Botrimarina mediterranea: one gene and its partner. Each later gene encodes a partner of the first gene's protein in a complex. Links are inferred from orthologs where the notes say so. Each region holds a gene or a part of one and is shown on either strand. Other genes may lie near its edges.

Region 1 (8,182 bases):
ATCTTACCGCAGCAACCAACGCAGGCAAAACAATCTGCTGGGCGGGTAGGAACGCCTTGTTCCTACCGTGATATGCAGCACGCCAACCACATCAGCCGCCCGCCGTGAACGTCCGCTCGACGAACGTCGTGTCGATCCGGGCCTCGCTGAACGCGGTGTGGCTGAGGATCTCTTTGTGGAGCGGGATCGTCGTTTTGATGCCTTCCACCTTTAGTTCGGCGAGGCAGCGGAGCATCGAGGCGATCGCCTCATCGCGGGTTGCCTGGCGCACCAGGAGCTTGCCGATCATCGAGTCGTAGTACGGCGGCACGACGTAGCCCGAGTGGGCGTGCGAGTCGAACCGCACGCCGAAGCCGCCGGGGATCACCAGCCGCTCGATCTTGCCCGGCGACGGCTGGAAGTTCTTCGCGGGGTCCTCGGCGTTGATGCGGCACTCGATCGCGTGGCCCAAGCGCGGGATGTCTTCCTGCTTGAGCCACAGTTCTTCGCCCGCGGCGATGCGGATCTGCGCCTTGATCAGGTCGACGCCGGTGACTAGTTCGGTGACCGGGTGCTCGACCTGGATGCGGGCGTTGACTTCGATGAAGTAGAAGTTGCCGTCCTTATCGACGATGAACTCGACGGTCGCCGCGTTGGAGTAATCGGCGGCCTTGATGAGGCGCACCGCCGCCTCGCACATCTCCTGCCGCGTCTCTTCGTTGATATTCGGGCTCGGCGACTCTTCGATGAGCTTCTGGTGCCGCCGCTGGGTGGAGCAGTCGCGTTCCCAGAGGTGGATGGCGTTGCCGTGCTTGTCGGCGAGGACTTGCACCTCGACGTGGCGCGGGTGCTCGATGTACTTCTCGAGGTAGACGTCGCCGTTGCCGAACGCGGCCTCGGCCTCGGCGCGGGCTTGTTGCAACGCCGACTTGAGCGCCAAGTCGTTCGAGGCGACACGCATGCCGCGGCCGCCGCCGCCGGCGGTCGCCTTGATCAGCACGGGGAAGCCGACCTCGTGGGCGAACTTCACCGCCTCGGACTCTTCGCTGATGCACCCCGCGCTACCGGGCACCACCGGCACGCCGGCCTGACGGGCCAGTTCGCGGGCTGTGTTCTTATCGCCGAGCTTTGCCATCGCCTCGGGCGAGGGGCCGATGAAGTCAATCTGGCAGTTGCGGCAGATCTCGTTGAAGTGGGCGTTCTCGGACAGAAAACCGAAGCCCGGGTGGATCGCCTCGACGTTGCCGACCTCGGCCGCCGCGATGACGTTGGCGATCTTGAGGTAGCTCTCCGACGCCCTCGCCGGGCCGATGCAGTAGGCCTCGTCGGCCAGCGACAAGTAGTTGGAGCCGCGGTCCCCTTCGCTGAAGACGGCGACCGACTCGATGCCCATCTCTTTGCAAGCGCGGATCACCCGCAGGGCAATCTCGCCGCGGTTCGCGATCAGGATCCTTCGGTACATCGAGGCAGCGTCTTGTGTTCTAGCGAAGGCCCGGCAAGCGGGGACGCGTTCGCGTCACGGTTCCGGGAGGGGGAGGGCAGGGCGGCGGGCTACTCGATTCGAACCTAGTTACTCGATACGGAAGAGCGGCTGGCCGAATTCGACCGGCATGCCGTTCTCGACCAGCACCGCCGTGATTTTGCCGCTCGTCTCGGCGGGGATCTCGTTGAAGACTTTCATGGCTTCAATGATGCAGATCGTGGTGTCGGGGCCGACCTGGTCGCCAATCTTGATGAACGGCGCCGCGTCGGGGCTCGACGACAGGTAGAACGTGCCGACCATCGGGCTATTGATCGTCTTGCCAGCCGGAGCGGCCGCGGGGGCCGAGGGCGCCGCCGCTGGGGCAGGGGCCGCCTGAGGAGCCGGGGCAGGCGCCGCCGCGGGGGCATAGGCCGGCGTCGCGGTGAAGACCGGCTGATCGGCCCCACGGCGGAGGCGGACCCGCTGGTTGCCCTGGCGGAGATCGATCTCCGAAAGGTCGTGTTCGTTCATCAAAGCCACGAGCCGACGGACACGGCGGACGTCGAAGACGTCTTGGGCTTCGGTGGGGTCTTGTTTGCTGTCTTCAGCCACGGTCGGGGTTCTCGTCGTCTCTCGGCACGTGCACAGGCGGACCGCTACGGTCGCCCACGGCCCCGCAGTTTACCCGCCAAGGGGGGGCGTCACTAGACCGGACCCGGGAGCGAATCTTTAGGCGAGCCGGGTGGCGTCAGCCCCCGAAGGAAACTGCATTTTCGCCGATAGAGACAGCGCTTCCCTCCGGGGGCTCACGCCACCCCGTTCGCAGGACGTGGGTCTTGAGGGACTAAAGCACGCTACTTTCGATGGACTTCGGCACATCCGAGAGCAGCTCGTGGCCCGTTTTGGTAACCAGCACGTCATCCTCGATCCGCACGCCGCCCCAGCCGGGGAGGTAGATGCCGGGCTCGACGGTCACCACCATGCCGGGGACGAGCTCGTTGGGCATGTTGCGGCCCATCCTTGGCCCCTCGTGGATCTCGAGGCCGACGCCGTGGCCCAGGCCGTGGCCGAACTCCTTGCCGTAACCAGCCTTGGTGATGACGTTGCGGGCGGCGGCGTCGACGTCCTCGCACTTCACGCCCGGCCGGATGGCGTCGATCGCGGCGAGCTGGGCCTCCAGAACGATGCTGTAGACCTTCTGCATCTTCTTCGAAGGCTCAACGTGGAACACCATCCGCGTCAGGTCGCTGGCGTAGAGCGGCGCGAAAACGCCCCAGTCGATGAGCGTGAAGTCGTAGTCGCCCACCACGGCGTCCGTCGGCGAGGCGTGAGGCAGCGCCGCGCGGGGGCCGGCGGCGACGATCGCCGGGAAACTAAGGCACTTCCCGCCGAAACGCCGGGCTTGGTACTCGAGTTCGCGCGCCAGGTCGGCCTCGGTGGCGTCGGGTGTCCACGCCGCCCTCACGACGTTAAAGGCCCGCTTGGCGACGTAGGCGGCGTGGCGGATGGCCTCGACCTCTTCGCGGTCTTTGACGGCGCGGAGCGACTCGACGAGCCCCGCCTGACCCTCGAACCGGACGGCCGGCGCCTCTTCCTTGAGCTGCCGCAGTGAACCAGCCGTCAGCGAGTCTTCCTCGAACCCAAGGACGCCGACGGATTTCTTCTCCAGGAGCTTTGCCGTCGTTGGCAAGATGCGTTCGCCGGGCTCACGCACTAGCAGCCGCAAGCGGGGGCACTCGTCCTCTAGCTGAGTCGTGTAGCGCGGGTCGGTCACGAGGACGGCGTCGTCGCCGGTGACGAGCAGATAACTGTCGTCGCCGGTGAAGCCCGTCAGGTAAGTGACGTTATGGAAGCTGGTGACCAGCAGCGCGTCTACCTTTTGGCGCCGCAACAGCTTCCGCAGATTCGCCCGCCGCTTCTCGTGTGTCGACATACCGACCTTTGATGCTCGTGTCCCGCAGCCGCCGTCAGGAGCGACAGCCGCTTAGGCTAGAGTATCGGCCAGCCCGATTGCGTCCGGCAACCCAGTTCCGCCGGCCACCCCTCGAGTCAGCGGCGCCGACGACGCATCGCAACAAGAACTGTCGACGCTGCGAGGGCGAGGGCGGAGGGCTCGGGGATCGCCACGGCCGAGACGAGTTGAGCGAAGGCCGACGACGAGATCGATCCGCCCAAGGCCTCACGCATCAGGACGAAATCTCCGAGATCAACATTCCCATCGAGGTTGAGGTCGCCCTTCATCCAGGAGTGAACGTTCACGTCTACCGAGCTGGACAACCAGTTGTCGACCAGAATGCCGAGGTCGCCAGTAGCAACACCATTGACGATGCCGCCGGTGACTTGGCCGTCCAGATCGATATCACCCATTTTCGAAAAGGTCGTCCTAGCATCGTCGATCTGCGAAGCATAAGTCGAATAAGAGAGGTCCGAGATGCCCGTAAACCCACCGAACAAGGAAAGCACGGAGGGCTGACCGTTGCCGAAGTAAATGCCATGCATCAAACCGGCGAGCACCCACTCGTCCCCGTCCTTCCAGAAGACCGGCCCGCCGGAGTCGCCCGCCACGCCTTGCGCTTCGTCAGGGAGGCCGTTTTCGTCGAACCGAATAGCAAACCCGATTGTGTCTAAGAAACTTCCCTCCATCAGCATGTTCTGGCTGACCCTAACGACGCCGTTGGGAGTTGTTGAGCTGCGTTGATTGGTCCCCCATTGCCAAGGGGTGGGGGACACCGGCGAGTTCGTGAAGCCGAAACCGCGGTAGGACGAAGTTGGCCAGTCAGCGGGATCGTTCAGCACGGACCCCGATGAGTTGTAGTAGAACTGGCCGTTCGTGTCGTTCGCGTCGTTGAGGGTGCGTATGCGACCCTTGCCAAAGATTGTTAATTGCTCTGACGAGGTATTGGGCAGCCGGGACGCAAGCGTCAACCGTCGGATTTCGGGATCGAGTTCCTCAGGTGACAAACCGGTCGTTGTATCAACGCCGACTCGATAGAGCCGCAAGTCCGAGCTGATGTTAAGGCTGCCATTCGATGTCCTGCGTGTTGACCCGAAGGTCGACGGGTTCGCCAAATTCGTCGCTGAGCCCGGAATGATCGGAAATGTCCCTCCGGCTATTTCGACGCTCCCACTCGTCGCCGTGTCGGCGTGATAGGCGGTCAGAAATAAGTTGTCGCCGAGATAGATGCCCGTCTTGTTCGTGGGCAGGTTGTGTGATCCCGGGTCGTCCACCGGCGGCGTCGTGTTGATTAGCGCCGGCGTGCCGGCGCCGTTCCACGTCTTGACGATCAGCGCGTCGCACGGCGCAACGCCAAACGCCAGCACCGCCGCTAGCAGTGATGTAAGTCGAATCGAATAGAAGGTCGTGTGCGACAAGCTGGGGTCCTCCGTCACCGTTCCGATGGCGACGTCGATGTGCAACGGACAAGAAGCTGGCAAAGCAGGCGCCCACTCCGACACCTCCTCCGACTCGCATTCTACGCGAACTTTGCTCTTAGGGAGAATCAAATTGGTCGGTAGATTCCCGACAAATGCGAGAGATTTGGCCCAGAAAACCTTCCACACGCGTGCAATATTCCGCGATTGGCGTACGCTCCTGCCGGATGCGCCGGCAAAGGGACCCTGAGGGCCCGGCAATCCATTCCGGCTGGAAAACCTAAGACGGATCTACCGGTGGCGCCGAATACAGAATTAATGAGTGTCTGCCCGGGGCGCTAGCAGCGCTGGCGTCCGGGGTCAGGAGCATAAACCGCACGGAAGCAGGCATGATGCCCCCGATCACTTCGATAGCAAACTGGCTGCTGAGGCTGCCCCTCCTTTGGGGTGGGCTCGCTACCCTGGCGTTCTACGCGGCAATGCAGGGCGGCATGATCGGCTCGCCGATCCTCGCCCGATACTGCGCATTGCATCCGGTCGAAGTGACCTCGATGCTGCTGTTCTTCGTCGCCATGGCGGCGCTCGCGATCCGCCTGACAGCGGTGCTCGCCCACCTCGGCGCTACACGTGTCGAGCCGCTGGGCCCAACGCCCGCTGAGGGTCAGTCCGTTGGCGAGGCGCCACAACTGTTGGCGAAGCTCGATTCGCTTTCCGGACCATTGCAACGAACGCCGCTTGTTCGACGTTTGCGTGCCGCTCTAGGCTACGTCGTCAACGTCGGCTCGGGTGACACGTTAGAATCGCACCTTGAGCACCTCGCGCAAGTCGATCGAGACAAAGCCGCTGCCGGCTACACGTTGCCCAAGCTCATGCGGGCGATGCTGCCGATCGTCGGCATGCTGGGCACGATCGTCGGCATCACGATGGCGATCGCCCAGCTCTCGCCCGAGAGCCTCGAGGAGTCCCTCGACCAGGTGATGGCGTCGCTCGCCGTCGCCTTCGACACGACCGCTCAAGCGATGGTGCTGATGCTCATCACCTGGTTCGGTGTCTACGTCGTGGAAAGCACCGAAGAACGCCTACTCGACGAGGTCGATCGTGTCACGGCTAAGCAACTGATCGGCCGCTTCCAGCAATTCGGGTCGCAGAAGGACCCCAATGTCGCTGCGATCCGCCGCATGAGCGAGCAGGTGATCGAGTCGGTCGAGCAATTGACCCACAGCCAAGCGCTGACTTGGCAGATCCTCATGGACGACATGCAGGAACGCTGGCTCAACGCGACGTCCTCGGCAGGCGAGCTACTTACCACCACCCTGGCGAACGGCCTGCGGGAGGGTCTCAAAGACCACGCCACCGGCCTCACCTCGGGGGTCGAGTTGCAGCTAAACAGCTTGGCGCAATCGCTCAACAAGCAGCAGTCGCTAGTCGCAGACGCCGTCAAGACGCAGCTCGTCTCGCTCGAACGGCTCCAAAAAGAACACGCCCAGCGACTGCATGAAACCAGCGAGGTACAAACCGGACGACTCGTCACTAGCGCCGATGGCCTGCTCGGCAATCTCCGCGACGGCCTCGAGCGGATGGCCGAACTGCTCGTCGAAGCCCTGCAGAAGCACGGCGAGACGCTCACCGAGGCCGAGAACGAGCTGGCGAGCGAGAACCGCCGCCACCTCTCGGAAGTCGAAGCGGCGATGGGCGAGGCGATGGTGATCGCCGCCGATCGCCAAGAGAAACTCGTCCGCCAGAGCGAAGCGGTCCTCCGCGAAATGCAACAAGCGCTGGTCTCCGCCGCCGGCGCGACCATCGACCAACAGAAGGAACTCGTCAAACAAGGCGAGGTGCTTCTGAAGGTTGTCGATTCGACCGGGCACGTCCAGCGGCTCGAAGAGACGCTCAACCGCAACCTGTCTTCGCTCGGTCGCGCCCACAACTTCGAAGAGACGCTTATGAACCTCTCGGCGGCGATTCAGCTGCTCAGCGCCCGCGTCGGGCGTGAGTCGAGCGCCCCGAAAGCGATCACCCCCTCGCCGTCGACCGTTCAGCAGCACAAGGCCGCATGAGACGCTCCGCCCGCGGAGAGCCGTCGGCGTTTTCGCTCTTCCCGTTCCTGGCCGTGCTGCTGTGCACGATGGGATCGCTGGTCGTGCTGCTGGTCGCGATGGCGCAAATCTCACGAGAGAAGGCCGAGGTCGAAGCCGAGGCGGCCCGCGTCGCCGCTGAAGCAGCGCGCGTTGACGAAGACTCGCCCGAGCGACGCCAGCTCGAGTCGCAAATCGTCGAAGCAGCGGGCGTCCTCAGCCGACTCCGCCTCGCCAAGGCCGAGGGCCAGCAACGGCTACGACAAGAGCAACAACGGCTCTCCGACATCGAAGACCACCTGCGTCGCCTCAGCGACGAGGCGGAGGCGCTCGTCGCTGAGACCAAGGAGCTGATCGCTGTCGAGGACGAGCACTACGACGACGCGAAGATCGCCGATCAAGAGCTGGAACGGCTCAACCAACTCGCCGGCGAGATCGAAGACGAAATCGAGCAACTCAAGCACGCCGCCGCAGGGCGCGAGCGGAAGTTCGCTGTCGTGCCGCTCCGCGATGGCCGCGCCGGCACGCTCCGCCCGCCAGTCTACTACGAGTGCACCAAGACGGGGATCGTCTTGCAGCCCGAGGGCGTGCATCTCACTTGGCAAGACCTTGTCGCCAGTGATTTCAGCAGCCCCGTCAACGCGGCCGCCCGGGCCGTATCACGGTACTACGAGGAGCACCCAGAGGCCCGCGCCGCCAACGAATCGGGTCGCCCCTACCCGCTGCTGATCGTCCGTCCCGATGGCGTCCTCTCTTACTACCAAGCCCGACTGGCGCTGGAGGGGGCCGACGTCGACTACGGCTATCAACCGGTCGCCGACGATTGGGAGCTCGAGTACGGCGAGAGCAACCCCGTTCTAGCAGCCCAGGTTGAGGACGCCGTTCGAACGGCCCGTGCCGAACGCGAAGGTCTCGCCAAGGTGATCCCGCAAGTGGGGGCGGCCCTCGCCTCGGCTGAGTCGGAAGCCCGTATGGTGATCGCTCTTTCCCATGGACAATCATCCGACGCCGGAGCCGCCGATTTCGCCGGGAACACGGCTGCCGGTCGCGTCGCCACCAACCAAACGGGCATCCGCGTCCGGCCAGCAAACCCGCGTTCGAACAACCCGTTCGAAGGCCTGCGGATCGAGGGGTCGCTCCCCGGCGAGGTCGGCGGCTCGGGCTACAGCGGAGGCATGCCGGCCGCTTCGGCCTTGAGCGAAGCGCCTGTCCCAGGCGCCAAGCAGTCGCCGCTGATAACGGGCATGCCGCAAGCCACGGAAATGACGCCACCTTCGGCCCAGTCAGCTGCTGG
Region 2 (5,511 bases), 1.0 Mb from region 1 along the record:
ACGCCTGGATGACCCGCAGATTCAGCAGCCGTTGCTGGCAGTTCTTCCAGATGTCGAGCGTGCGGTCGACGATGACCACCAGCAGCAGCGCGATGCCGGCGACATGCAGCTTGGTGAGCCGCTCGGCGTCGGTGAGCCCTTCCGCTAGCAGCACGTTATCGACGACGTAGCGCATGAACAGTGGCTGCGCGACTTCCAGGGTCGCCACCGCCAGCGCTAGGCCCATCATCAACGCAACGGCGCCACGGTGCGGCCACAGCCACTCGATGTACTGCCGCAGGTACTGCTGCCGCTCGTCGGCGGATGCCCGCTTGTGGTCCTTCTCAGGGTCCGCGGCGCCCGGCGGCAGGTCGGCCTCGACCTTGCCGGCAAGATAAGCCTGACGGAACCGCTCGAAACGCGAGCGGGACGAACGCAAACGGGGCACGGCAGCGGGGGGCGAGGGGTAGGGAAGGGGAAGCGAGGCGGGACGGAGAAGTGTAGCGCGACGCGGCTGACGAGCAAGCGTTAGTAGGCGTACTTAGCGACTTGCAAGGAAGAGTGGTGCTTCAAACGGAGGCGTTCCCTGTTCCCTCTCGAATTTCGGAGTTACCGAGGGCTATTACAACGTGATGAACAAGGGCTTCAACCACAACAAGACCTGAGTACGACCGTTGCGAAACCAACTCTTTGCGAGGCCGCGCGAAGGGGCTCGTCGGGCAAGGGTCACAGGTGGCCAATTGCAACTGAAAAGGTCAGCAAACATCGGAAAAACACGGAATCCGTAACGCCCCGCTAGAGGCTCCTGGCGGCCTTCTAGCGGCGTTCTGATCCTCCCCGAGCCCCAACTTCGCCTCGGGGTGTTTGGAGCCGTCCTAGGGCCTCCTGTGGGCCCTCAGGGGCCTGCTGTGGGCGCCACCGATTCGACACCGGAGTCAGTGTGCAGCAATGAAGGCTGATCGCTACAAGGCACACGCTTCCGGGGCTAAAGCCGCCCGGCTCGCACTTACGCGAGAACTCAGCGAGCCGCGTGGCGTAAGCCCCGGAGGGCGCCACGAACCGTTCGCACAGCCGCTTACTTCCCGCAGTAGTCAATCGTCCGCGCGATCTCGCTCTTCAAGTCCGCGCGGCGGACGATGCGGTCGATGTAGCCGTGCTCGAGGAGGAACTCGCTTGTCTGAAAGCCCTCGGGGAGTTCGGTGCGGAGCGTGGCCTTAATCGTTCGCGGGCCGGCGAAGCCGATCAGCGCCTTGGGCTCGGCGAACACCAGGTCGCCCAGCGACGCGAAGCTCGCGGCGACGCCGCCCATCGTGGGGTTGGTGAGCACCGAAATAAACAGGCCGCCAGCGTCGCCGTACTTCGCCAGCGCGGCGGAGACCTTGGCCATCTGCATCAGTGAGAGGATGCCCTCGTGCATCCGGGCGCCGCCGCCCGAGCCGCTGACGATCACGACGGGGAGCTTCTGCTCGGTGGCGCGCTCGATGAGCCGGGTGAGCCGCTCGCCGACGACCGAGCCCATGCTCCCCATGATGAAGGCCGAGTCGGTGACGCCGAACGCCACCCGGCGGCCGCGGATCATGCCCGCGCCGGTGAGGGCCGCGTCCTTCAGGCCGGTCCGCTTCTGCTCGGCGATGACGCGCTCGGCGTAGGGCTTCTTGTCGGCGAATTGCAGCGGATCGGCCGGCATCAGGTCGCCGTCCCACTCCTCGAACGTCCCCTCGTCGAGCATGAACCGAACCCGGTCGGGCGCGCTGAGATACATGTGCCGGCCGCAGACCGGGCACACGCTCATCAGTTGTTCGACTTCCTTGCGGAAGACGGTCTCGCCGCAGTCGTCGCAACGCAGCCACAATCCGCTCGGGACGCCGCGCTTGGGGCGCGGGGCGGCCGGGGTCGGCAAGGCGTCTTCGGGCGTCTGGTTGTCAGACGTCATGGCGGCGGGCGGGATCGACTGGCCGATCGACATAGGGCAAGGCGGGGCGGGGGTAGCTGTTTTCTCAGCGGCCACGAGAGCCGCGTCGTCCCCGACCGCGGCAGACCCACGGCGAGGGGGAGCAATCTCGCAGAGGACGCGGAGCCGTCGCGCAGCGGGGGCCGCTGGCGCCACCGGCGCGTCCGTGCGCATCTTACCAGTCTGTTAAGGTCGCCACCATGGCGGCAGGACCATGAGTTTCCCTCAAAAATCGGCCCGAATGCCCCGCCCCAGCCGCCTGTCGATCGCCGTTCCCGCCGATTTGTGGCTCCCCACGGCAGTCTGCTCGTACGGCTACTTCCTGCTGGCGCCCAACCGCTGGCGCCCTCAGGAGTTCACTTGGGAGCGATCGTTCGACGCCGCCGAGTTCGGTCTCCCCGAGGAGCGGTTCCACGCCACGATCGACCAACCCGCCGGACGGGGGGCGCCCCTGCGGGTCCGCTGCGACGTGGTCGTCTCGCCGCCGGCCCGCCAGGCCCTGCGGGCGGCGATCGGCCGGATGCTCCGCCTCGACAAAGACCTCCGCCAGCTCCACCGGGCTCTCCCCGCCGCCAAACGCCGCGGCTACGGCCGGCTGATCCGGTCGGCGACGCTGCTGGAGGACATGGTCAAGACGATCACCAGCTGCAACGTCGGCTGGCCGAGCACGGTGCGGATGAACCAGCTGCTGGTCGAGCGCGTCGGCGGCGGCGCCTTCCCCTCGGCCGAGCGCCTCGCCCGCTGGACGCCGGCGCGGCTACAGAAAGTCTGTCGGGTCGGCTATCGGGCCAAGCGGATCATCGGCCTCGCGCGGCTGTTCGCCAAAGGCCAGCTCGAAGCCGCTTGGTTCGAGTCGCCGGAGCGCTCGACCGAGGAGCTGCGCGAGAAGCTGCTGTCGCTCGATGGGTTCGGCCCCTACTCGGCGGCGAACGTACTTCAGCTGCTCGACCGCGACGACGAGCTGCCGATCGACACCGAAACCTACCGCCTCTACTGCAAACGCCAAGGCGTCGAGCGACCCGTCAACCCGCTCGCGCTGCACCCACAGATCATCACCCATTACGAGCGCTACCGCCCGCACCGCTTCCTGGCGTACTGGTTCGAACTCTGGCGCGACTACGAGAGCCAACGCGGCGAAGCCTGGACCTGGGACGCCGACACCGTAGGCTCATCCTTCACCGCAGCGCAGCTTGATAAATGAACCACAAAGGAACGAGGGAACAAAGGAAAGTATTAAGGGCCCGCGAATAGCGCGAATGGACTGTCTTATTCGCGCCCATTCGCGCTATTCGCGGGCTATTTTAATCCTTTGTTCCTTCGTTCCTTTGTGGTTCAACTAAATCGATAGCCCGTTTTTTGGCTTCGAGGTCTAATCTGACGGGGGCGGGGTGTGAGCTAGACTTGGGGGATGCACCATGTCTACCTCCGAGATTCGCTTGATGAGAATGATGCAGCACACGGTCAAGAGCTGTCGCCTGATGCAGATCAGCGAGGACGAAGCCCTCGCCGTGGGCGGGCTATTGGCCAAGGTTTTTCCGAAGCCCGACAAAGGGCCGGTTGAAAGGGCTGCGCAGCTCAAGCGGATTGGGCAGGAGTATGACGGGCCTGTCGAGTGCGGCCCGGTGTCGCACATCATCCTTCAAGAAGACCGTGTCGTCGCCCATGCCGTGACTTTCGGCCGCACGGTCGGCGCCAACGCGGGCGAGCTCACGGTGATGGCGCTCGCTTACGTGGCGACCGACCCGGAGTGCCGCGGCCAAGGCCTCGGCGCCGCGGTGACGCACGCGGCGTTCGCGCGCGTCGATCAGGGCGTGTTTCCATTCGCGCTGTTTCAGACCAGCTTCAAGGTTCAGCCGTTCTATGAGCAGATCGGCTGCAAGCTCGTCGAAAACCGCGTTTACAACTCGCTGAATGAAGAAGACCCGCAGGCGAATCCCTTCTGGGATGATGTCTTGATGCGTTATCCAGCGAGTGAGGGTTGGCCCATTGGTGAAATCGACCTTCGCGGTCGTGGTTGGTGAGGGCGGCTCGGTCCGTGATTCACGCGCGGCTAGCGCCGACGGCTCATGATGCGAGCATCTCTTCGATGACTTCGATCACGCGCGGGCAGCCGTCCGGGCATGGGCGCGTTTGGGCGAGGCGCTCGCGGTAGAGTTCGCGGCGCCCGAGAAAGCCCTGCATGTCGTCGGCGGTGACGCGTTCCAGTATCCGCCGTTCGCCGCCCTGCATCTGCTCGACGAACTCGCCATTGATGCGTTGCTCGTAGTGGTGACGTTCGGGGAGCACCAGCACCGGCTTGCCAAAGTACAGGGATTCGCCGGTGAGTTGGTTGCCCGCGGCGCCGATCACTGCGTCGCAGCCCGCCAGATCGTCGGCGAAGGTCTGCTCGTCGATGGGGTGATAGGTCAGTGAGCCTTTGGCGGGTCGTGCACCGAGCCCGTAGAGCTTGACCGGCATCGGCAGATCCGCCAGCAAGTCGAGCACCCGTTGCGGCGTCGCCCGGCGGACGTAGGAGAGGATGAAATCGCCCTTCGTCGGCTGACGGCTGGCGACAGCGCTGCGGATCAGCGGGCCGACCTGCACGACGTCCTCGCAACCGCGACGCAGCGGCGGCTTGTAGAACGCCGAGACGACCGTTCGCTCTTGGCGGATGCCGAAGGCCCAGATCGACCAGCTCATCCGCCATGCCCAATCCCGCAGCTCGCGCGGCAGGGTCGAGAGGTCGTAGGTCGAAAGAAAGTGCTGATGATCAAGGCTCAACACGGGCACGCCCTGACGTCGCGCGGCGCGGGGGAGCAGGGGCTCAAAGTCGGTGATGACGAGGTCTGGACGCTCGGCGACGATCGCCTCTTCCAATTCGTTCGTGTGCCGCCGCATCGACGCCCAGAACGCTAATCCAAGGCGGATCGTCTTGAGGTTGTCGATCCCCGAGGTCGTGTAGTGGAACTTGAGCCCCGGGATCTCACGGACGTCGACCTCGGCGTCGTCTGCGTACTCCTTCGCCAGGAATTCCAGGGCATCGTGCGAGGTGAATAGCACCACCCGATGCCGCCCCCGCATCCGCTCGACAACAGCCCGCGCGCGAGCCGCATGGCCGCGACCCTCGCCCATCACGCTGTAGTAGAGGAGGGACACAGGGAAGTGGGAAGTAGGAAGTGCGAAGTGGGAGGAAGCAAGTTTGGTTAGAAGTGTTGTAATGGCCGCTGCATCGCTTGCGCCAACTTCCCACTTCCAACTTCCTACTTCTTTCCAATGAACCGGTAATACGGCGCGCGGATGATCGGCAGCAGCGGCAGCTTGCCTTGCGACTCTTCCACCAACTCGGCGGTGAAGCGCCGTTCGAGCATCGGCAGGTGGTCGGGGCTCGGGTGGACGTTGTCGTGGTTGAACCAGTACGGCCAGAAGTTGCGGTTGAAGTACGAGTGCTTCCGCCGCCCGTCGGCCGGGTACTTGCGCGAGACGTAGAAGTCCACGACGCCGATGACGCCTCCGGGCTTGAGCAGACGCTGCGCTTCTTCGATCGCCGCGAACCAGTCGGGGATCATCGTTAGCGAGTAGGTGAACGTCACCAGATCGAGCGA

Evidence for each region.
Region 2: the proteins of accB (region 1) and accD are in contact, whole or in part, in a solved structure (PDB 8UXZ), measured with the Escherichia coli proteins. The link is inferred for Botrimarina mediterranea from one-to-one orthologs.

The regions. Positions count from the first base shown.
Region 1 is NZ_CP036349.1:3,275,457-3,283,638, forward strand. Bases 302-3,272 are described here. They hold accB (acetyl-CoA carboxylase biotin carboxyl carrier protein), read right to left. Parts: upstream 2,054-3,272; coding sequence 1,550-2,053; downstream 302-1,549. Other genes in these bases: accC (acetyl-CoA carboxylase biotin carboxylase subunit), read right to left, coding at 302-1,441; Spa11_RS12680 (M24 family metallopeptidase), read right to left, coding at 2,286-3,272. In the rest of the region: more of accC, read right to left, coding at 92-301; more of Spa11_RS12680, read right to left, coding at 3,273-3,374; Spa11_RS12685 (hypothetical protein), read right to left, coding at 3,491-4,876; Spa11_RS12690 (MotA/TolQ/ExbB proton channel family protein), read left to right, coding at 5,203-6,870; Spa11_RS12695 (hypothetical protein), read left to right, coding at 6,867-8,182. UniProt on the Escherichia coli protein: This protein is a component of the acetyl coenzyme A carboxylase complex; first, biotin carboxylase catalyzes the carboxylation of the carrier protein and then the transcarboxylase transfers the carboxyl group to form malonyl-CoA.
Region 2 is NZ_CP036349.1:4,321,613-4,327,123, reverse strand. What follows is about bases 1-2,906. They hold accD (acetyl-CoA carboxylase, carboxyltransferase subunit beta), read right to left. Parts: upstream 1,946-2,906; coding sequence 1,055-1,945; downstream 1-1,054. Other genes in these bases: Spa11_RS16610 (DNA glycosylase family protein), read left to right, coding at 2,172-2,906; Spa11_RS16620 (ABC transporter ATP-binding protein), read right to left, coding at 1-427. Also shown: more of Spa11_RS16610, read left to right, coding at 2,907-3,131; Spa11_RS16605 (GNAT family N-acetyltransferase), read left to right, coding at 3,346-3,951; Spa11_RS16600 (glycosyltransferase family protein), read right to left, coding at 3,995-5,065; Spa11_RS16595 (class I SAM-dependent methyltransferase), read right to left, coding at 5,170-5,511.